Linked DNA regions of Phreatobacter stygius. The protein of the gene in region 1 interacts with the protein of each later gene in a pairwise test. Links are inferred from orthologs where the notes say so. Each region holds a gene or a part of one and is shown on either strand. Other genes may lie near its edges. The genes, in order: E8M01_RS31560 and E8M01_RS11020.

Region 1 (10,933 bases):
CCCCGACACTTGCCAGCACGGCTTGGGGAACGCCGAGCATCTCGTGCTTGGCGTCATTGGTATAGGTGACGAAGCCGCGGTCGACCACGTCGGAGGAACCGGCAATGGCGGTGAGCGCGCCGGCGACCAGGCCACCGGTGCAGCTCTCGGCGGTCGCCACCATGAGTTTCCTGGCGCGGCAGAGGTCGAGCACTTCGCTGGCGGCCGCGCGGATCCTTGCCTCGTCCATGTCAGTCTCCCGGAAGCCTGACGGTTGCGACCGCCAGGGCCGCCAGGCCCTCGCGGCGGCCGACAAAGCCCATCTGTTCGCTGGTTGTCGCCTTGATGGCGACGCGCTCCGCCTCAAGTCCGAGGATCGCGCCGATGCGGGCCCGCATGGCATCGCGATGCGGCCCGACCTTCGGCGCCTCGCAGACCACGGTAATGTCGATATTGCCGATCCGGCCGCCGCGCGCGGCGATCAGCGCGCCGGCATGGGCCAGGAACCGGTCGGACGACGCGCCGCGCCATTGCGGATCGCTCGGCGGGAAATGGCTGCCGATATCGCCGTCGGCGATGGCGCCGAGCAAGGCGTCGGTCAGCGCGTGCAGGACGACGTCGCCGTCCGAATGGGCGATCACGCCGCGGTCATGGGCGATCCTGACGCCGCCGAGCCAGACATGGTCGCCGGGGCCGAAGGCGTGGACGTCGTAGCCCTGGCCGATGCGCACATCATTCATTGCGATGGTCCGTGTCATCAGGCGCTCGGCCGCCGCGAAATCCGCTGGATAGGTCAGTTTCACATTGGCCGGATCGCCCGGAAACACCCGGACGGGATGCCCGGCCCATTCCATCACCGCGGCGTCGTCGGTCGCCGCGAAGCCGGGCTCGCCGGCAACGCGGCGGTGGGCGGCGAGCAGGGCGGCGAAATCGAAAGCCTGCGGCGTCTGGATGGCGCGCAGGGCGAGCCGGGCAGGGGTGCCGGTGACGGTCTCGGCGGCGTCGACGCTCTTGATCGTGTCGACCAAGGCCGTGCCGGGGACCGCGGCAAGGCTGCCCGGCACGGACAGGGCGGCCAGCGCCCGATCGATCAGGTCGAACGACACGAAGGGGCGGGCCGCGTCATGCACCAGGACGAGGTCGGGGGCGTCGGCCGCCAGGGCCTCGAGCCCGGCCCGCACCGAGGCCTGCCGCGTCGGGCCGCCGGGGACCGGCGCGCCGAGCGTCGCGGCCTGCGCGACCGATTCGCGGTAGAGCTGCTGGTCGGCCGGATCGATCACCACCCGCACCGTCGAGATCGCCGGATGCCCGGCGAAAATCGCCACGGAATGGGCAAGCAGCGGGCTTTGCCCGACGCGGCGGTATTGCTTGGGCAGGCCATCGCCGGCCCGGCTGCCTCGTCCGGCCGCGACGATCAGCGCGGCAATGGTTCTGGTCGGTTTCATCATGCGTCGGGCCCGTTCACCCGTTACCTAGCCCGGAATTCTCCAACCGGCTACGGCCGGCCGGGACCAGAGACTGCGCCGGTGACGCCGGCCTTCCGGCGCCGGTCCGCCTTGGCCGCATGATGAGGCCATGGCCCGGGCGGGAATTCCGCGCCGGCAGCCCGGGCCGCGGCTGTCTTCCTGTCGATCAGCACAGCAATCCTCTTGTGCAGTGCGGCAATGATGTCTAAACTGTAGGCACTCAGTTAGACGCACAGGAAATAGGCATTCGGATGGCTCACATTTCGACCACGACGCCTTCGGCCGTGGCTTTGTCGATTGGCCAGCATCGGATCGCCAGCCCGGTGGCGCTTGCGCCGATGTCGGGTGTCACCGATGCGCCGTTCCGCCGGATGGTGGCGCGCTTCGGCGCCGGCTGGGTGGTGTCCGAGATGGTGCCGAGCGACGACCTGGCGCTGGGCGAGGAAGAGGCGCGCCTGCGCGCCGAAGGCGACGGGCTCGACCTGCACGTGGTCCAGATCGCCGGTTGCGAGCCGCATTGGATGGCCGAGGGGGCCAAGGTGGCCGCCGGTGCCGGCGCGAAGGTCATCGACATCAACATGGGCTGCCCGGCCAAGCGGGTGACCGGCGGCTATGCCGGTTCGGCGCTGATGCGCGACCTCGATCTTGCTGAAAATTTGATCAAGGCCACCGTTGCGGCAGTCGATGTGCCGGTGACGCTGAAAATGCGACTCGGCTGGGACGAGGCATCGATCAATGCGCCGGAGCTGGCGCGCCGCGCCGAGGCCTCGGGCATCCAGCTGATCACCGTGCACGGCCGCACCCGCCAGCAGTTCTACAAGGGGCAGGCGGATTGGTCGCTGATCGCTGAGGTGCGCGCCGCCATCGGCGTGCCGCTGGTCGCCAATGGCGATGTCGCGACCGTCGAGCAGGCCTCCGATTGCCTGGACAGGGCGCGGGCCGATGCCGTGATGATCGGCCGCGGCGCCCAGGGCAAACCCTGGTTCCTGGCCCAGGTGGCGGCCCACCTGGCCGGCATGGCGGTGCCGGCCGATCCGGATCTCGCCAGCCAGCGCGACGTCGCCGTCGAGCTCTACGAGGCGCAGCTCACCCATTACGGCGTCGCCGTCGGCGTGCGCCATGCCCGCAAACATCTCGGCTGGGCCCTGGACGTGGCGGCCGGCCAGGCCGGCGCTTCGGCCATGACGCTGTCGGCGGCGCGCCGGCGGGTGCTGACCCTCGACCAGCCGGAACAGGTGATCGCGGCGCTCGACGAGGCCTATGACGCGCTGGCCTGGAGGGCTGCAGCATGACGCTTGCGACCAAGCCTGCCGCCTCGTCGATGGAGGCGCATGATTCGATTCTGAACGCCTTGCCGCATCCCGTGGTGAGCGTTTCGTCTGATGGCACGATCCTCGACGGCAATGCCGCCGCGGAAGCCTTCTTCCAGGCCTCGATTCCGGTGCTGCAGCGCCACGCCCTGCGCGAGCTGGTGCCCTTCGGCAGCCCGTTGCTGGCGTTGATCGAGCAGGTCCGCGATCGCGGCGCGCCGGTCAACGAATACAAGGTCGATCTCGGCACGCCGCGCAACGGCGCGGAGCGGGTGGTCGACATCTATGTCGCGCCGATGCCGGAGCGTGCCGGCGCCGTCGTCGTCATGCTTCAGGAACGGACCATTGCCGACAAGATGGACCGGCAATTGACCCATCGCGGAGCGGCGCGCTCGGTCACGGCGCTCGCCGCCATGCTGGCGCACGAGATCAAGAACCCGCTGTCGGGCATTCGCGGCGCCGCCCAGCTTCTGGAAACCTCGGTCGACGACCAGGACCGCACCCTGACGCGGCTGATCTGCGACGAGGCCGATCGCATCGTCAAGCTGGTCGACCGCATGGAGGTGTTTTCCGACGAGCGGCCGGTGGAGCGCGAGCCGGTCAATATCCATGTCGTGCTGGAACATGTGAAGAAGCTGTCGCAATCGGGGTTTGCCCGGCACATCCGTTTCGCCGAGGAATATGACCCGTCACTGCCGCCGGTGTTCGGCAATCGCGATCAGCTGATCCAGGTCTTCCTCAACCTGATGAAGAATGCGGCCGAGGCGATCGGCGACCACACCGGCGAGGGCGAGATCATGCTCTCCACCGCCTTCCGCCCGGGTGTCCGGCTGACCATGCCGGGCACGGCGACCCGGGTCGCGCTGCCGCTCGAGGTCTGCGTGCGCGACAACGGCCCAGGCGTGCCCGACGACCTGCTGCCGCACCTGTTCGACCCCTTCGTCACCACCAAGAGCTCGGGCTCCGGCCTCGGGCTCGCCCTGGTCGCCAAGATCGTCGGCGACCATGGCGGCATTGTCGAATGCGACAGTCAGCCCCGGAAGACCCTGTTCCGGATTCTCCTGCCCATGGCGCGCGTGTCGCACGGCGACATCAACGGCCGCAAAGCTCTTTGACGAGGTTCACCTATGCCGACGGGAACGATCCTGGTCGCCGATGACGACGCCGCGATCCGGACGGTGCTGAACCAGGCGCTGTCGCGGGCCGGTTATGACGTCAGGCTCACCGGCAATGCCACGACGCTGTGGCGCTGGGTCGCCCAGGGCGACGGCGACATCGTGATCACCGACGTGGTGATGCCCGATGAGAACGCCTTCGATCTGCTGCCGCGCATCAAGAAGCTCCGGCCGGAGCTGCCGGTGGTGGTGATGAGTGCGCAGAACACCTTCATGACCGCGATCAAGGCCTCCGAACGCGGCGCCTATGACTACCTGCCGAAGCCGTTCGACCTGAAGGAACTGGTGTCGATCGTCGGGCGGGCGCTGGCCGAGCCGAAAGGCAAGCTCGGCGGCAAGGCGCCGCTGGCCGACGCCGACACGATCCCCCTGGTCGGCCGGTCGCCGGCCATGCAGGACATCTATCGGGTCCTGGCCCGGCTGATGCAGACCGACCTGACGGTGATGATCGTCGGCGAAAGCGGCACCGGCAAGGAACTGGTCGCGCGCGCCCTGCATGATTACGGCAAGCGCCGCGCCGGGCCTTTCGTCGCGATCAACATGGCGGCCATCCCGCGCGACCTGATCGAGAGCGAGCTGTTCGGCCACGAGAAGGGCGCGTTCACCGGCGCGCAGGCGCGCAATCCCGGCCGGTTCGAGCAGGCCGAAGGCGGCACGCTGTTCCTCGACGAGATCGGCGACATGCCGATGGAGGCCCAGACGCGGCTGCTCAGGGTGCTGCAGCAGGGCGAATATACAACCGTTGGCGGGCGCACGCCGATCAAGGCCGATGTCCGGATCGTCGCCGCGACCAACAAGGACCTGCGCCAGCAGATCCAGCAGGGCATGTTCCGCGAGGACCTGTTCTTCCGGCTGAATGTCGTGCCGCTGAGATTGCCGCCGCTGCGCGAGCGCAGCGACGACGTTCCGGATCTGGTCCGCCACTTCTTCGCCCAGGCCGAGCGCGAGGGCCTGCCGGCCAAGCAGATCGATTCCGGCGCGATGGAGAAACTGAAGCGCTATCGCTGGCCGGGCAATGTCCGTGAACTCGAGAACATGATCCGGCGGCTGACCGCGCTCTATCCGCAGGAAATCATCACCGGGCCGATCATCGACAATGAATTGTCGACGCCGGAGCCGATGTCGTCGCGCGAGGCGGCACGCGAGGACGAGACCCTGATGGCCTCGGTGGAACGCCACATGGGAACCTATTTCAAATCGTTCGGCGACGACGTGCCGCCGCCCGGCCTCTATCACCGGGTCTTGCGCGAAGTGGAGATCCCGCTGATCTCGGCGGCGCTGGCGGCGACCCGCGGCAACCAGATCAAGGCGGCCGATCTGCTCGGGGTCAATCGCAACACATTGCGCAAGAAAGTGCGCGACCTGGACATCCAGGTGATCCGCACCTCGCGGTGACGTGAAGCCCGATTACGTGACTTTTCGGACACAGTTGTTGTAAGAGGGCCGCAGGATTCCTTTGCGATTGGGCTGTCGAGCTGCCAATAAGGGCTGCTCGACGCTCCGTCCGGAGAGCATTCACTGCATGACGGCTCAAGCACCGCCCGATCCCGCGATCCGTGTCATCGACAGCGCGGCGAGCATGCCGCGCCTGCGTTCCGGGCGGGCAGGGCCCGTCATGGTCGGCGTCGCCCTCTTGGCGGGGCTCGTCACCTTCCTGCTGGTCACCGGGCTCTCGCCGGTGACGCCGACCCACGAGGTCGTGCTCAGCGTCCTGGTGGTCGATGCCGTCCTGGTGCTGCTGCTGGTATTGATGATCGTCCGGGAGATCCTGGCGCTGAGGCGCGCCCGGCGCAGCGGCCAGGCCGCCTCGCGCCTGCACGAACGGGTCGTGCGGCTGTTCGCCTTCGTCGCCTCTATTCCCGTGGCGGTGCTGGCGGTGGCCGCCTCGGTGACGCTCGACCGGGGCATGGAGGGCATTTTCTCCGGCGGTGTGAGACGCGCCGTCGAGGCCTCGGCGCAGGTCGCCAATGCCTATGTCGGCGAGCAGATCGAGCTGGTCCGGGCGGAAGCCGGCGCGCTGACCCAGGATATCGAGCGGATCCGGGCGCTGGACAGCCGGCAGGTCGATTTCAAACGGTTCCTGACCGCCCAGGCGCTGGTGCGCGGTTTCGCGGTGGTCAGGCTGGTCCGCCCCGACGGCAGCGTGGTCGAGGCGGCCGACCTGCCGGTGCAGGTCGATTTCAGCATTCCGGCGTCGATTCTCGACGAGGTGAGCAAGACCGACGACATCATCGTCAATGTCGCCTCGCGCGGCGAGCGCGACTTCATCGAGGCGATCCTCAGGCTCAAGCGCGGGATCGACGAGTTCCTCTACATTGTCCGGCCGATCAATCCGCGCATTGGCGAGCACCTCAGGGCAACCCAGTTCGGGCTGTTCGAATATCAGCAGCTGCAGGACCGCAGGCTTGGCCTGCAGATCGCCTTCGCCCTGATGTTCGCGCTGATCGCGCTTTTGGTGACCCTGTCGTCGGTGTTCCTGGGCCTGAGCTTCGCCAACCGCCTGGTCCAGCCGATCCGGCGCCTGATCGGCGCCGCCGACCAGGTCGCGGCCGGCGATCTCGCCGTCGAAGTCCATATCCGCAAGTCGGAGGGCGATCTCGCCAATCTCGGCGACACGTTCAACAAGATGACCGCGCAATTGCGCCAGCAGCGCGAGGATCTGATCAGCGCCCGCGACCAGATCGACAGCCGCCGGCGTTTCACCGAAGCCGTGCTGTCGGGCGTGACCGCCGGCGTGCTCGGCCTGGACGAGGCCGGCCACGTCACCTTGATGAACCGCTCGGCCGCCGACATTCTGGGCCTTGCCAGTGCCGAACTGTCGGGGGCGGTGCTGGCCGAGAAAGTGCCCGAGCTCGCCGACCTGATCGGCCGCGCGGGCCAGGGCGGCGCCAATCTGGTCCAGGGCCAGGTCATGCTGGTGCGCGGCGGGCGCGAACGAACCCTGGTGGTGCGGGTCGCGCTGGAGGCCGACGAGGAGGGTGCCCATGGCGCGGTCGTCACCATCGACGACGTGACCGACCTGGTGGTGGCCCAGCGCACCTCGGCCTGGGCCGATATCGCGCGCCGCATCGCCCATGAGATCAAGAACCCGCTGACCCCGATCCAGCTGTCGGCCGAGCGCCTGAAGCGGCGATACGGCCGGGTGATCACCGAGGACCGCGAGGTTTTCGACCAGTGTACCGACACGATCATCCGCCAGGTCGGCGACATCGGCAGGATGGTCGATGAGTTCTCCTCCTTCGCCCGCATGCCGAAGCCGGTGTTCGAGCGCGAGGACGTCGCCGAGACCGTGCGCGAAGCCGTGTTCATGATGCGCATCGGCTATCCCGAGATCGATATCGCCGCGGATATTGCCGAAGGCCCGTGGCCGGCCTCGTTCGATCGCCGCCTGATCAGCCAGGCCCTGACGAATATCATCAAGAACGCAACCGAGGCGATCGCGGCGGTTCCTGAGGATGAGCGCGGCAAGGGACGCATCATGGTGCGCCTGGTCGCAAATCCGCCTTTCTTTGCGATAGACGTGATCGACAACGGAATGGGCTTACCTAAGGAGAACCGTCACCGGCTGCTCGAGCCCTATGTCACCACCCGCACCAAGGGAACGGGACTGGGGCTCGCGATCGTCGGCAAGATCCTCGAAGAGCATGGCGGCGGCCTCGGCCTGTTCGACGCGCCGCCAGATGCCGAGGGACGGATACGAGGGGCGTGCATCCGCTTGAGTTTCAAGGACCAGAAAGTCGTCGTGGCATCCGCCACGGCGGCCGAGTGAGATCGGAACGGGTTTCGTAGTATGGCAGGCGATATTCTGGTGGTCGATGACGAGGTGGATATCCGTGACATCGTCGCGGGTATTCTGGACGACGAAGGCTATCGAACCCGCACCGCCCGCAATTCCGACGAGGCGCTGGCGGTGATCGAGGCGCGTCGGCCCAACCTGATCTTCCTCGACATCTGGATGCAGGGCAGCCGGCTCGACGGCCTGCAGCTTCTCGACGTGGTCAAGGAACGCCATCCGGACGTGCCGGTGGTGATGATCTCCGGCCACGGCAATATCGAGACCGCCGTCTCGGCGATCAAGCGCGGCGCCTATGATTATATCGAAAAGCCGTTCAAGTCGGACCGGCTGGTGCTGGTCGCCGAGCGCGCCATCGAAACCTCCCGGCTGAGGCGCGAGGTCAAGGCGCTGCGGCAGATTTCCGGGCAGGCCACCGGGCTGGTCGGCCGCTCCTCGGCGATGAACCAGCTGCGCCAGACGATCGAGCGGGTGGCGCCGACCAACAGCCGGATCATGATTTTCGGCGCCTCCGGCGCCGGCAAGGAATTGACCGCCCGCACCATCCACACGACCTCGGTGCGCGCCAATGGGCCGTTCATCGTGATCAATGCCGCGGCGATCACGCCGGAGCGCATGGAAATCGAGCTGTTCGGGGCCGAGAGCCAGAACGGCGGGGGACGCAAGGTCGGCGCACTCGAAGAGGCCCATGGCGGCAGCCTGTTCATCGACGAGATCGCCGACATGCCGCGCGAGACGCAGAACCGCATCCTGCGGGTGCTGGTCGAGCAGAGCTTCCAGCGCGTCGGCGGGGCGACCCGCGTGCAGGTCGATGTCCGGATCATTTCGTCGACGGCGCGCGACATCCAGACCGAAATCTCCGAAGGGCGCTTCCGCGAAGACCTGTTCCACCGGCTGGCCGTGGTGCCGATCCGGGTGCCGTCGCTGGCCGAGCGGCGCGAGGACATCCCGGATCTGGTCGAGCATTTCCTCGACCAGATCTCGGCCGGCACGGGCCTGTCCAAGCGCAAGATCGGCGAAGACGCCATGGCGGTGCTGCAATCGCATGACTGGCCGGGCAATCTGCGCCAATTGCGCAACAATATCGAACGCGTGCTGATCCTCGCCGGCGGCGATCCCGACGCGGTGGTCGATGTCTCCATGCTGCCGCCCGATGTCGGCTCGGCGGTGCCCTCCATGCCGCAGGGCCAGGGGGGCGAACACCTGATGGCCCTGCCGCTGCGCGAGGCGCGCGAAGCCTTCGAACGCGAATATCTGGCAGCCCAGATCAATCGCTTCGGCGGCAATATCTCGCGCACCGCCGAGTTCATCGGCATGGAGCGTTCGGCGCTGCACCGCAAACTGAAGGCGCTGAGCGTCGGCTGATTCGCCGGCGATCGCCGCCGTCCGGGGCCCGCGCCGCGGCGATCCCCGCGGCGGCGTCCCGCAAATTCGTCAGGGCGGCTTTGCGCGGGCCGGGCATGTCCGGCCTTCGCTGACCGGCGGAACCGTGTCAGATTGGTGTTGCAGTGCGGTGCAACCGCACCGCGTTCTGCAAGGCGTCAGGCGGCCCGCGCTGCGAGCGTTGTCCCAACTGACGATCGGCAAGCCCGAACAGGAGCCCGACCATGTCCCGCATCGCTTATGTCAACGGCAGCTACCTGCCTCATGGTTCGGCAGCCGTCCATATCGAGGATCGCGGGTATCAGTTCGCCGACGGCGTCTATGAGGTCTGCGAGGTGACGGGCGGCCGGCTGGTCGACGAGACGCGCCATCTCAACCGGCTCGAGCGCTCGCTGAACGAATTGAAGATCGCCTCGCCGATGTCGCGCGGCGCGCTCAGCGTGGTGCTGCGCGAGACGGTCCGGCGCAACCGGGTGCGCGAGGGCCTCGTCTACATGCAGGTGACCCGCGGCGTGGCGCGGCGCGATCACGCCTTTCCGAAGCCCGGCACGCCGCCGGCCCTGGTGATCACCGCCAAATCGGTCGACATGTCCAAGGGCGACGCCAATGCCGCCAAGGGCGTCAAGGTCATTACCCTGCCCGACAATCGCTGGGAGCGGGTCGACATCAAGTCGGTCGGGCTCTTGCCCAATTGCCTTGCCAAGCAGGCGGCGCGCGAGGCTGGCGCCTACGAGGCCTGGCTGGTCGACAAGGACGGCTTCGTCACCGAGGGATCGTCAACCAATGCCTGGATCGTCACCAAGGACGGCGTGCTGGTGACCCGTTATGCCGATAACGGCATCCTCAAGGGCATTACCCGCACGACACTGTTCGATCTGTGCGCCCGCGAGGGCGTCCGGATCGAGGAGCGCCAGTTCAGCGTGGCCGAGGCCCAGGAGGCGCGCGAGTGCTTCCTGACCTCGGCGACGACCATCGTCATGCCCATCGTGGCGATCGACGGCCGGCCGGTCGGCAACGGCGCGCCCGGCTCGATCGCCACCGATCTGCGTTCGAAATTTCACGAGGTGGCGGAGATCGCTTGAAGCGCGAGGCATGAGGACCACACGAGGCCGTGACGGCCGCCCCGCTTGCGCGGGGAGGACCGATCGGCCTCTAATAGGCAGTCAAGAAGAAGCTCGGAGCCGGTCGAAAAGCCGGTTCTTCAACCTTCGCGGCGCACTTTCTGCCGCGGCAACAACGGAAAAACACAATGGCGGATCGAGCCCAGAACCTCCAGGACACCTTTCTCAATCACGTCCGCAAGAACAAGGTTCCTCTCACCATCTTCCTCGTCAACGGCGTAAAGCTTCAGGGCGTCGTCACCTGGTTCGATAACTTCTGCGTACTTCTGCGGCGCGATGGCCACTCGCAATTGGTCTACAAGCACGCCATATCGACTATCATGCCCGGCGCACCGGTCCAGCTGTTCGAACCGCAGGACGGGGAAGGCGAAAAGGGCTGAGACCACTCTCGAGGCCTGGCTTGGAAATACGACGTCCCGACATCATCTCGCTTTCCCAGTCCGGTGCGCCGGAAGAGCCGCGTGGCGAACCGACGCGCGTGCTCGTCGTGGTTCCGGTACGGCCGTTGCGCGGCCGTACCAGCGAGGGGCCGGAAACCGTGCGCTCGGCCGAGGCCAGGCGCGACGAGGCGGCCGGGCTTGCCGCCGCCATCGACCTGGACGTGGTCGAATCCCTGATCGTCACGCTCGCCATGCCGCGGCCGGCGACACTGCTCGGCAAGGGCAAGGTCGAGGAGATCGCCGGCCTGGTGACGGCCTACGAGACC
Region 2 (10,723 bases), 4.3 Mb from region 1 along the record:
CCTGGTGGTCGGCTATTCTGGCGACGTCTTTCAGGCCCAGAAGCGGGCAAAGGAAGCCGGCAACGGGATCGACATCCAATATGTCATTCCGCGCGAAGGCGCGCAGATGTGGTTCGACCAGATGGCGATCCCCGCCGATGCGCCGAACCCGGACCTCGCCCAGGCCTTCATCAACTATCTGCTGCGGCCGGAGGTCGGCGCCCGGGTTGCGAGCTTCGTCTCTTATGCCAGCGGTAATCTCGCCGCGCGGCCACTGGTCCTGCCGGCCGTGCGCGACAATCCGTCGATCTATCCGCCGGACGCGGTCATGGCGCGGCTGTTCAACGTGACCAGCCCGGACGCGCGTCTGCAGCGGGTGATCACCCGGGCCTGGACACGGGCCAAGACCGGACGCTGAGGCGATGGGTTTCCCCAAGTACTGCTGCACAAAGTACCGCTGCACAGTGATCATGACGGGTTGATTTGGGTGCAACCAAGCCGTGGATGCCCGGGACAAGCCCGGGCAAGACGAAGTGGCGCGAGCCTACGGACGTGGTGCCAAGCCGCCATCGCCGCACGCTTTCCGTCTTGGCCGGGCTTGTCCCGGCCATCCACGACTTCGGCCCAGGTCAATTGGATGTTCACCATCGAAAGGCCGGCGAAAAACGGCGCCGCCCTATCCCGTCAAAGATCACATAATCACTGCGCAGCGGCGCCAGCGCATTTTCTTCATGCGAACCGGTTCCCACTTCGGCCAGAAATGCTCTATGCGTTCCTGCCGTGAACGAGATCGCGCGGACTGCCAAATTGACGACATCGCTCGGAGCCGTGCGCTCCACCTTCGCGCCATGGGACGATCCGAGGCTGGAGCCGCTGGTCGTCTATGACGGGGTGACCAAGCGCTACGGCGCCGAGCCGGCGGTCGAAGACCTGACGCTAAAGATCTATGAGCGCGAATTCTTCGCGCTGCTCGGGCCGTCGGGCTGCGGCAAGAGCACGCTGATGCGGTTGCTCGCCGGCTTCGAAACGCCGAGCGCCGGCCGCGTGCTGCTCGGCGGCCAGGACCTCGCCGGCGTGCCGGCGCATCGGCGGCCGGTCAACATGATGTTCCAGTCCTATGCGCTGTTTCCACATATGAGCGTGGAGAAGAACATCGCCTTCGGCCTGGCCATGGAGCAACTGCCGAAGGACGAGATCCACGAACGGGTCGCGGCCATGCTGAAACTGGTCAAGCTCGAAGCCTATGCCGGCCGCAAACCGCATCAATTGTCCGGCGGCCAGCGCCAGCGCGTGGCGCTCGCCCGCGCGCTGGTCAAGCGGCCGAAGGTCCTGCTGCTCGACGAACCGCTCGGCGCGCTCGACCGCAAGCTGCGCGAGGAGACCCAGTTCGAGCTGATCGCCCTGCAGGAGCGGCTCGGCATCACTTTTGTCATCGTCACCCATGACCAGGACGAAGCGATGACCATGGCGACCCGCATCGCGGTGATGGACAAGGGCCATGTGGTACAGGTGGCGCCGCCGCCGGTGATCTACGAGGCACCGGCGAGCCGTTATGTCGCCGGCTTCATTGGCGACATCAACCTGATCGAGGGCAAGGTCGCGGCGGTCGAGGGCGGGCGTGCGACGATCGAGACGGCGATTGCCGGACGGGTCAGCGTCGAGGCGGCCGAGGCCGTGTCGGCCGGCCAGGCGGTGGCGGTTGCCTGGCGGCCGGAGAAGACCCGCATCCTCAGGAGCGGCGAGCCGGCTCCCGACGGCTGGACGGTGATCGACGGCGTCGTCAACGATATCGGCTATCTCGGCGACTGGACCACCTATGTGATCGGGGCCGGCGGCCTGCGCTTGCGCGCCGCGGTCGCCAATGCCGCGCGCCTGGTCGAGCGGCCGATCACCTGGGGCGAGCCGGTGCGCCTGGCGGTCGCGGCCGACGCGCTCGTCCTGTTGACCCGGTAGCGGCCATGAGCGATCGCGCCACCCGCCGCGTCACCATCCTGGTGCCCTATCTCTGGCTGGCGCTGTTCTTCCTGGTGCCCTTCGCCATCGTCGCGAAAATGTCGCTGTCGCAGGTGGCGACCGCGGTACCGCCTTATGAGCCGGTCTTCCAGGCTGGCGACGGCCTGGCCGGCTGGCTCGACAAGGCAGGCCAGCTGTCATTGGCCAATTATGGCGTGATCGTCGGCGACAGTCTCTATATCGACGCCTTCGTCTCATCGCTCCGGATCGCCGTGATCGGCACCTTGATCCTGCTGATCATCGGTTACCCCATGGCCCATGCCATGGCCCGCGCTCCGGAACGGTTCAGGCCGCTCCTGGTCATGGCGGTGATCCTGCCGTTCTGGACCAGCTTCCTGATCCGGGTCTATGCCTGGATCGGCATCCTCAAACCCGAAGGGCTGTTGAACGAACTGCTGCTCGGCCTCGGCCTGATCGGCACGCGCCTGCAGATCGCCAATACCGAGACGGCGATCCTGATCGGGGTGGTCTATTCCTACCTGCCCTTCATGGTGCTGCCGCTCTATGCGGCGCTGGAGCGGATCGACCGGAGCCTCTTGGAAGCGGCCAATGATCTGGGCTGCCCGCCCTGGCTGGCGTTCTGGCGCATCACCGTGCCGCTGACCTTGCCGGGCATCATTGCCGGCTGCTTCCTGTGTTTCATCCCGATCACCGGAGAAGTGGTGATCCCGGATCTGCTCGGCGGCTCGGAAACCCTGATGATCGGCAAGACGTTGTGGACCGAGTTCTTCGCCAATCGCGACTGGCCGGTGGCGTCAGCCGTCGCCATCCTGCTGCTCGTCGTGCTGGTCGGGCCGATCATGGTCTATCAGCACCTGCAGGCGCGCCAGCTGGAAGCTGCCCGATGAAGAGGGACTGGCGATGAACCGGCGCTCCCGCCTGATCGACGCCACCGCGCTGACGCTCGGCTTCGGCTTCCTCTACCTGCCGATCGTCATCCTGATCGTGTTCTCGTTCAATGCCAGCCAGCTGGTCACCGTCTGGGGCGGCTTTTCGACGCGCTGGTACAGCGCGATCCTGGACAACCGCCAGCTCCTCGATTCGGCCTGGATGACCGCCAAGGTCGCGTTCGTCTCGGCGGTCATCGCCACCGTCATCGGCACCTTCGCGGCGCTCGCGCTGACCCGCTACCTGCGCTTTCGCGGGCGCTTCCTGTTCACCGGCATGGTCTATGCGCCGCTGGTCATGCCCGAGGTGATCACCGGACTGTCGCTGCTTCTCCTGTTCGTCTCGCTCGGCATCGATCGCGGCTTCTGGACGGTGACGGTGGCGCACGCGACCTTCACGCTCGGCTTCGTGGCGGTGGTGGTGCAGTCGCGGCTGGTCAGTTTCGATGCGTCGCTGGAAGAGGCGGCGGCCGATCTCGGCGCTTCGCCGGCCCAGGTGTTCTTCCGGGTCACCCTGCCGATCATCGCCCCGGCGGTCATCGCAGGCTTCCTGCTCGCCTTCACGCTCTCGCTCGACGATCTGGTGATCGCGAGCTTCACCACCGGCCCCGGGGCAACCACCTTGCCAATGCGCATCTACAGCCAGGTCCGGCTCGGCGTGACGCCGGAAATCAACGCGATCTGCACGCTGATGATCGCGGCGGTGACGATTGCGGTGATCGCCGCCTCGCTCGCCACCAAACGGGATGCGCTCGCCAAGCGGCAGTAGTTGGAAGGGATCGTGGCCGGGAGGGGTTGACCTCGATCCGTCCAAGATGGTCTCTGCGATCAGTCTAAGCCCTCGCCGGAGCCTTCCCGCTCATGTCCGCAGCCGTCGACCGCCTCTTGAAGATCCTCGATCTCGAGCGGCTCGAGGTGAACCTGTTCCGCGGCCAGAGCCCGAAAGAGGGCTGGCAGCGGGTGTTCGGCGGCCAGGTGATCGGCCAGGCGCTGGTCGCTGCCTGCCGCACCGTCGAGGCCCGCGCACCGCATTCGCTGCATGCCTATTTCGTGCTGCCCGGCGATCCCAAGGCGCCGATCATCTATGAGGTCGAGCGCATTCGTGACGGCAAGAGCTTTTCGACCCGGCGGGTGCTGGCGATCCAGCACGGCGCCGCGATCTTTTCGCTGTCCGCCTCGTTTCAGGTCGAAGAGGGTGGTTTCGAGCATCAGTTCGGCATGCCCGACGTGCCGCCGCCGGAGAGCCTGCCGGCGGAGGCCGAGATCGGCCGCAATCTCGACCCCGCGGCGCCGCCGGCGGTGAAGGCCTATTTCGCCCGTGAGCGGCCGATCGAATTGCGTCCGGTCGAACTTGAGCGTTATCGCGGCGTGCGTCAGCCCGAGGGCAAATTCCACGCCTGGATCCGGGCGACCGGCACCTTGCCTGACGATCCGATCGTCCATCGCTGCGTGCTGGCCTATGCCTCCGACATGACGCTTTTGGATGCAGCGCTGATCCCGCATGGGCGGACCCTGTTCGATGCGACGATCCAGGGCGCCAGCCTCGACCACGCCATGTGGTTCCACCGACCGTTCCGCGCCGACCAATGGCTGCTCTATGCGCAGGATTCGCCGTCGTCCCAGGGCGCGCGCGGCTTTTCGCGTGGCTCGATCTTCACCCGCGACGGGTTGCTGGTGGCGTCAGTCGCCCAGGAAGGGTTGATCCGGCCGCTTCGCGGCACGTGACCGGTTTCCGATTCTGCACATTTCCTGGGCAATCCGCCATGGCAAAGCTGCGGCGGCTTTATGGCACGCTTTGTATTGCCTATTGTTTGGGCAAAAATCAGAGAAAGCTCTCGGAGAGACTTCCGGAGCCCTATCTATCTATTTGAAATAACTTCATTTTTCAGAGCCGTGTGCGACTGGCACGCGACTTGATTCCCTGTCCCTGGTTCGGATCGCAGCCCCCGCTCGGGTTGGGCCGAAGAGCCGCCAGCAACGCTTCAACCCGGTGCCTTCCGGCGAAGCCAATTCGGGGATGTCGATATGAAAATCGTGATGGCTATCATCAAGCCATTCAAACTGGAGGAGGTCCGCGATGCCTTGACCGGCATCGGGGTCCACGGCCTCACCGTGACGGAAGTGAAGGGCTATGGCCGCCAGAAGGGCCATACCGAGATCTATCGCGGCGCCGAATATGCCGTCAGCTTCCTGCCGAAGCTGAAGATCGAGGTGGCTGTCCCGGCCGGCGACGTCGACAAGGTCGTCGCGGCCATCGCAGGCGCCGCCAAGACCGGCCAGATCGGCGACGGCAAGATCTTCGTGACCTCGATCGAGCATGCCGTGCGCATCCGCACCGGCGAGACCGACGTCGACGCGCTCTGACGCGGCCCCCAAACGCCCAATATCCTTCCGGAGTACTCCCACATGACCAAGTCCATATGTTCCCGGTGGGGCTTCACGGCGCTTGCGCTGTTGGCCGCCGCGGCAGTCTTCGTCGAACCGGCGCTGGCCCAGGCGCCGGCGCCGACGCCGCCGAAGCCCAATCCGGGTGACACCGCCTGGATGCTGGTTTCCTCGGTGCTGGTGCTGTTGATGACGGTTCCGGGCCTGGCGCTGTTTTATGGCGGCCTCGTGCGCACCAAGAACATGCTGTCGGTGCTCACCCAGATCTTCGTGATCGTTGCTCTCGTGGCGATCATCTGGGTGGTCTATGGCTACTCGCTCACCTTCACCAGCGGCGGCGGGCTCAATGCCTATATCGGCGGCTTCTCCAAGGCCTTCCTGATCGGGGTCGATGCCAATTCGACCGCCGCGACCTTCTCGAACGGCGTGGTGATCCCCGAACTCGCCTATATCTGCTTCCAGATGACCTTCGCCTGCATCACGCCGGCGCTGATCATCGGCGCCATCGCCGAGCGGGCGAAGTTCTCCGCGGTCATCCTGTTCGTGGTCCTGTGGGTGACCTTCATTTACTTCCCGATCGCCCATATGGTCTGGTACTGGGCCGGTCCCGACGCTATTGCCGACGCGGTCAAGGCGGTCGCAGCAGCCGGTGCCGACGCAGCCGCCAAGGCGGCGGCCGAAGCCAAGCTCGCCGCGGTCAAGGCCGATGCCGGCCTGATCTATCAGTGGGGTGCTCTCGACTTCGCCGGCGGTACGGTGGTCCATATCAATGCCGGCATTGCCGGCCTGGTCGGCTGCCTCGTCATCGGCAAGCGCATCGGTTACGGCAAGGAACTGATGCCGCCCCATTCGCTGGTCATGACCCTGATCGGCGCCGCCCTGCTCTGGGTCGGCTGGTTCGGCTTCAATGCCGGCTCCAACCTCGAAGCCAATGGCACGGCGGCGCTCGCCATGATGAACACCTTGGTGGCGACGGCCGCCGCGGCGCTGTCCTGGCTGTTCGTCGAATGGGCGGCCAAGGGCAAGCCCTCGCTGCTCGGCGCGGTCTCCGGTGCCGTTGCCGGTCTGGTCGCGGTGACACCCGCTTCGGGTTTCGCCGGGCCGATGGGCTCGATCGTCCTCGGCCTGGTCGCCGGCGGCGTCTGCTTCGTCTTCTGCTCGACGGTGAAGAACGCCTTCGGCTACGACGACTCGCTCGACGTCTTCGGCATCCATTGCGTCGGCGGCATCATCGGCGCCCTGGCGACCGGCATTCTGGTCAATACCTCGCTCGGCGGCGTCGGCATCCCCGACTACGAAACCAAGCCGGGCGAACTGGCGGTCGCGGCCTATGAATTCGGCCCGGCCTTCATGGCCCAGGTCAAGGCGGTGCTTCTGACCCTGGTCTGGTCCGGCGTCGGCTCGCTGGTGCTGTTCAAGATCGTCGACGTGATCGTCGGCCTGAGGGTTTCCGCCGACCGCGAGCGCGAGGGTCTCGATCTCGCCGAGCATGGCGAGCGGGCTTACAATCCCTGAGCCTGACCGCCTGCTTTCGAGACTCGACACGACCCCCGGCGCAGCGCGCCGGGGGTTTTCTTTATGCCGGCAGCAGGGCGCGCGACCCGGCCAATCGGGCGATGGTTAATCACCCGTCAACCCTTGCCTCGCTAAGTTCAGGTTCACGAACCGGATGGCTTTCCGGGGCGTCCGCCTGCGCGCGGATGTCCCGTCCGGCCCTCCCTTCACAGGATGCGACCGACATGGCTGTGGCGCGGCGGCATACCGGGCTTTCGATCTTTCCCGAAGCGATGAAGGGTGCAATGCGCCGCAAGATCCGACAGATCGGCGGCCTTGCGATCCTTGCCGCCGTCGGCCTGGCCGCGCTTGCCCTGATGACCTGGACCGCCGGCGATCCGTCGCTCAGCCATGCCACCAATGCGCCGGTGAAGAACTGGGTCGGCCGTCCCGGCGCGATCCTCGCCGATCTGCTCATGCAGCTGTTCGGGCTCGGCGCCATTGGCCTCATCGGGGTCGCGGCGGCGTGGGGCTGGCGCTTCGTCACCAACCGGCCGTTCGATCGCGAAGGCCTGCGGATTCCGCTCGGCATCGCCGCCGGCATGATCCTGGCGGTTGCCGCTTCCGTGGTGCAGGCGCCGCGCGGCTGGCCGCTGCCGACCGGTATCGGCGGTGTCATCGGCGACGGCGGCCTGGCGGTGATCAGCGCGGTTGCCGGCAATCTCTCCGGCCTGACGCGCGGCTTCGTCGCCATTGCCATTCTGGGGCTTGGGCTGTTCGTCGCGGCGATCGCCGCCGGCGTCATGATCAAGGCGGCCCGGCCGCCCGAGGAGGAGCTCGCCGACGAGCTGGCCCCGGCGCGGGCGGTGCGCGTGCGCGGCAGCGACGACCAGGAGCCGGGACGGCTCAGCGGCTTTGCCGCCAACAGCCTCGGCGCGCTGGCCCATGGCGTCCTGTCGGCCAAGGCCAAGCTGAAGCGCATGGCGGGCGAAGCGCCGGATCTGGCGCGCGCCGCGGCCGGCGCGCCTGCCGGCCGCGCCGAACCGGCGACACCGGGTCTCGCCGCACGCGCGAAAGCCTTCTTCACCGAACCGGACGACGACTTTCCGGTGGCCGCCCGGGCAACCGGCGCGCGCCGCGAGCCGGTGGTCGAGGCGGCCGCCGAACGGGCGCCCAGGACCTATCACGCGCCGCCGGCCCGGGTCCGTCAGGACGAGCCGGAGGTGGATGCACCGCGCATCGCGCCGGGCCTCGCCGGCCGGCCGCCCGTCGACGACGAACCGCCATTCGAGGTCGAACCCCGCCCAGCCGCCGATGGCCGTGGCCCGCGTATTCACGCGCCGGCACCCGCCCCCCGCCCGGTGGCGGTCCAGCAGAAGCTGCCGCTGCCGCCGCCCGACGGCATCGACGACAGCTATGAGCTGCCGCCGCTCGACCTGCTGACCGAACCCAAGCCCTCCGAACGCGACGTCTCGATGTCGACCGAGGCGCTGCAGGACAATGCCGCGACGCTCGCCTCGGTGCTCGACGATTTCGGCGTGCGTGGCGAGATTATCAATGTCCGGCCAGGCCCGGTGGTGACGCTCTACGAGCTCGAGCCGGCGCCGGGCACGCGCTCCAACCGGGTGATCGGCCTTGCCGACGATATCGCCCGCTCCATGTCGGCGGTCTCGGCGCGCGTCGCGCTGGTGCCAGGCCGCAATGCCATCGGCATCGAACTGCCCAATGCCAGGCGCGAAAACGTGCTGCTGCGCGAAATGCTGGCGAGCCAGGATTTCATCACCGCCAAGGAAAAGCTGCCGATCGCGCTCGGCAAGACCATTGGCGGCGATCCGGTGATCGCCGATCTCGCCAAGATGCCGCATCTGCTGGTGGCCGGTACCACCGGCTCGGGCAAGTCGGTCGCCATCAACACGATGATCCTGTCGCTGGTCTACCGGCTGACGCCGGCGCAGTGCCGGCTGATCATGGTCGATCCGAAAATGCTCGAATTGTCGATCTATGACGGCATTCCGCATCTGCTCACCCCTGTCGTCACCGACCCGAAAAAGGCGGTCGTGGCGCTCAAATGGGCGGTGCGCGAGATGGAAGAGCGCTACAAGAAAATGTCGAAGCTCGGCGTGCGCAATATCGACGGCTTCAATGCCCGCATGGCGCAAGCCCGTTCGAAGGGCGAATTGCTGACCCGCACCGTCCAGACCGGCTTCGACCGGGAAACCGGCGAGGCGGTCTACGAGCAGGAGGAGATGGGCCTCGACCCGATCCCCTATATCGTCGTCATCGTCGACGAAATGGCCGACCTGATGATGGTCGCGGGCAAGGACATCGAAGGCGCCATCCAGCGTCTGGCCCAGATGGCGCGCGCCGCCGGCATCCACCTGATCATGGCGACCCAGCGTCCGTCGGTCGACGTCATCACCGGCACGATCAAGGCGAACTTCCCGACCCGCATCTCGTTCCAGGTGACCTCGAAGATCGACAGCCGCACCATTCTGGGCGAGCAGGGTGCCGAGCAGCTGCTCGGCCGCGGCGACATGCTGTTCATGGCCGGCGGCGGCCGGATCAGCCGCGTCCACGGCCCGTTCGTCTCGGACGAGGAGGTCGAGCGGATCGTCGGTCATCTGAAGCAGCAGGGCGCGCCCGACTATCTGGAATCGGTCACCACCGATGACGAGGAGGCCGCCGACGGCGAGGGCGAGGACGGCGCCGTGTTCGACAAGGGCGCTTTCGGCGACGAACCGGCGGATCTCTACGACCGGGCGATCCAGGTGGTCATGCGCGACAAGAAGGCGTCGACCTCCTATATCCAGAGGCGGCTGCAGATCGGTTACAACCGCGCCGCCTCATTGATCGAGCGGATGGAGCGGGAAGGTATCGTCGGACCGGCGAATCATGCAGGCAAGCGTGAGATCCTGCTGCCCGAGGGCGCGGATTGAGGGCCGGGTTTCGCCTCGAATTCGCCCTATCGACTGCCTATCACCCGCGCCAGCCAATCATGGAGCTGCGATGACGAGACGCCTGACAATCGCGGGACCGGCCTGTCTGCTGCTGGCCGGGGTCGCGCTGTTCGGGGCGGCCTCGCTTGCGGCTGCCTCCGACCGCCCGATCATGCTCGCCCAGGGCGCGCCGCTTCAGCTCGGCCCGGCATCCGGCCCGGCACCCGGCGCGGCAGCGCCGTCAGGCGGCCCGCCGCGGGTTGCGCCAGTGCCGGCCGTGCGTCCCTCGACCGATTCGCCGACCGCGCCCGCCATGCCGCAGCCGCCCGGCCCGGCAGCCGCGCCGGCGCCGGCGCCGACCACGACGGCCGCCGGGCCGTTGACCCCGCCGGTCCGGCGTCAGGCGCCGCGCGCCGCCCGCGGCATCGACGCCGATACGCGTGACATCGCCCAGCAGGTGAACGCCTATTTCAACGGCATCCGCTTCATGCAGGGCGATTTCGTCCAGGTCGGGCCGGACGGCCGGCGCACCACCGGCAAGCTCTATCTCGACAAGCCCGGCAAGATCCGCTTCCAGTACAATGCGCCGAGCCCGGTCGAGATCATCGCCGACGGCCAGTCGGTGGCGGTGCGCGACCGACGGCTGAACACGCAAGACATCTATCCCCTGTCGCAGACGCCGTTGCGTTTCCTGCTGTCGGATCGTGTCGACATCCTGCGCGACGCCAATGTCACGTCGGTCACCCGCGATCCCGACTATGTCATCGTGATGCTGGAGGAACGCCAGGCCATCGGCGGCACCAACCGGCTGATGATCCTGTTCAATGCCAATGACTTCACGCTCCGGCAGTGGACGGTGTTCGACGCACAGGGCTACGAGACCTCGGTCGCCGTGCACAATCTCGACACCAGCCGCAGGCCGGACCAGCGGCAGTTCCGGATCAATTACGAGCGGATCCTACAGTAGCAGGTTCTAGTCGATCGCGTTCAAGGTCCGCATGACCGTCCAGCGCGAGGTCAGCGCGGCGA

Evidence for each region.
Region 2: the proteins of E8M01_RS31560 (region 1) and E8M01_RS11020 interact in binary tests that used the Escherichia coli proteins (3 or more experiments, as listed by UniProt). The link is inferred for Phreatobacter stygius from one-to-one orthologs.

What each region holds. Positions count from the first base shown.
Region 1 is NZ_CP039690.1:6,663,460-6,674,392, reverse strand. Bases 1,803-4,801 are described here. They hold E8M01_RS31560 (two-component system sensor histidine kinase NtrB), read left to right. Parts: upstream 1,803-2,733; coding sequence 2,734-3,870; downstream 3,871-4,801. Other genes in these bases: ntrC (nitrogen regulation protein NR(I)), read left to right, coding at 3,883-4,801; dusB (tRNA dihydrouridine synthase DusB), read left to right, coding at 1,803-2,737. In the rest of the region: E8M01_RS31575 (CinA family protein), read right to left, coding at 1-229; E8M01_RS31570 (bifunctional 2-C-methyl-D-erythritol 4-phosphate cytidylyltransferase/2-C-methyl-D-erythritol 2,4-cyclodiphosphate synthase), read right to left, coding at 231-1,427; more of dusB, read left to right, coding at 1,697-1,802; more of ntrC, read left to right, coding at 4,802-5,325; E8M01_RS31550 (sensor histidine kinase NtrY-like), read left to right, coding at 5,453-7,699; nitrogen assimilation response regulator NtrX, read left to right, coding at 7,721-9,088; E8M01_RS31540 (D-amino-acid transaminase), read left to right, coding at 9,331-10,188; RNA chaperone Hfq, read left to right, coding at 10,356-10,607; GTPase HflX, read left to right, coding at 10,628-10,933.
Region 2 is NZ_CP039690.1:2,395,185-2,405,907, reverse strand. Bases 3,785-6,573 are described here. They hold E8M01_RS11020 (P-II family nitrogen regulator), read left to right. Parts: upstream 3,785-4,904; coding sequence 4,905-5,243; downstream 5,244-6,573. Other genes in these bases: E8M01_RS11015 (ammonium transporter), read left to right, coding at 5,286-6,573; tesB (acyl-CoA thioesterase II), read left to right, coding at 3,785-4,604. In the rest of the region: E8M01_RS11045 (polyamine ABC transporter substrate-binding protein), read left to right, coding at 1-397; E8M01_RS11040 (ABC transporter ATP-binding protein), read left to right, coding at 787-1,932; E8M01_RS11035 (ABC transporter permease subunit), read left to right, coding at 1,938-2,840; E8M01_RS11030 (ABC transporter permease), read left to right, coding at 2,854-3,648; more of tesB, read left to right, coding at 3,741-3,784; more of E8M01_RS11015, read left to right, coding at 6,574-6,779; E8M01_RS11010 (FtsK/SpoIIIE family DNA translocase), read left to right, coding at 6,881-9,694; E8M01_RS11005 (outer-membrane lipoprotein carrier protein LolA), read left to right, coding at 9,765-10,661; E8M01_RS11000 (cell division protein FtsX), read right to left, coding at 10,668-10,723. UniProt on the Escherichia coli protein: Involved in the regulation of nitrogen metabolism. Regulates the activity of its targets by protein-protein interaction in response to the nitrogen status of the cell.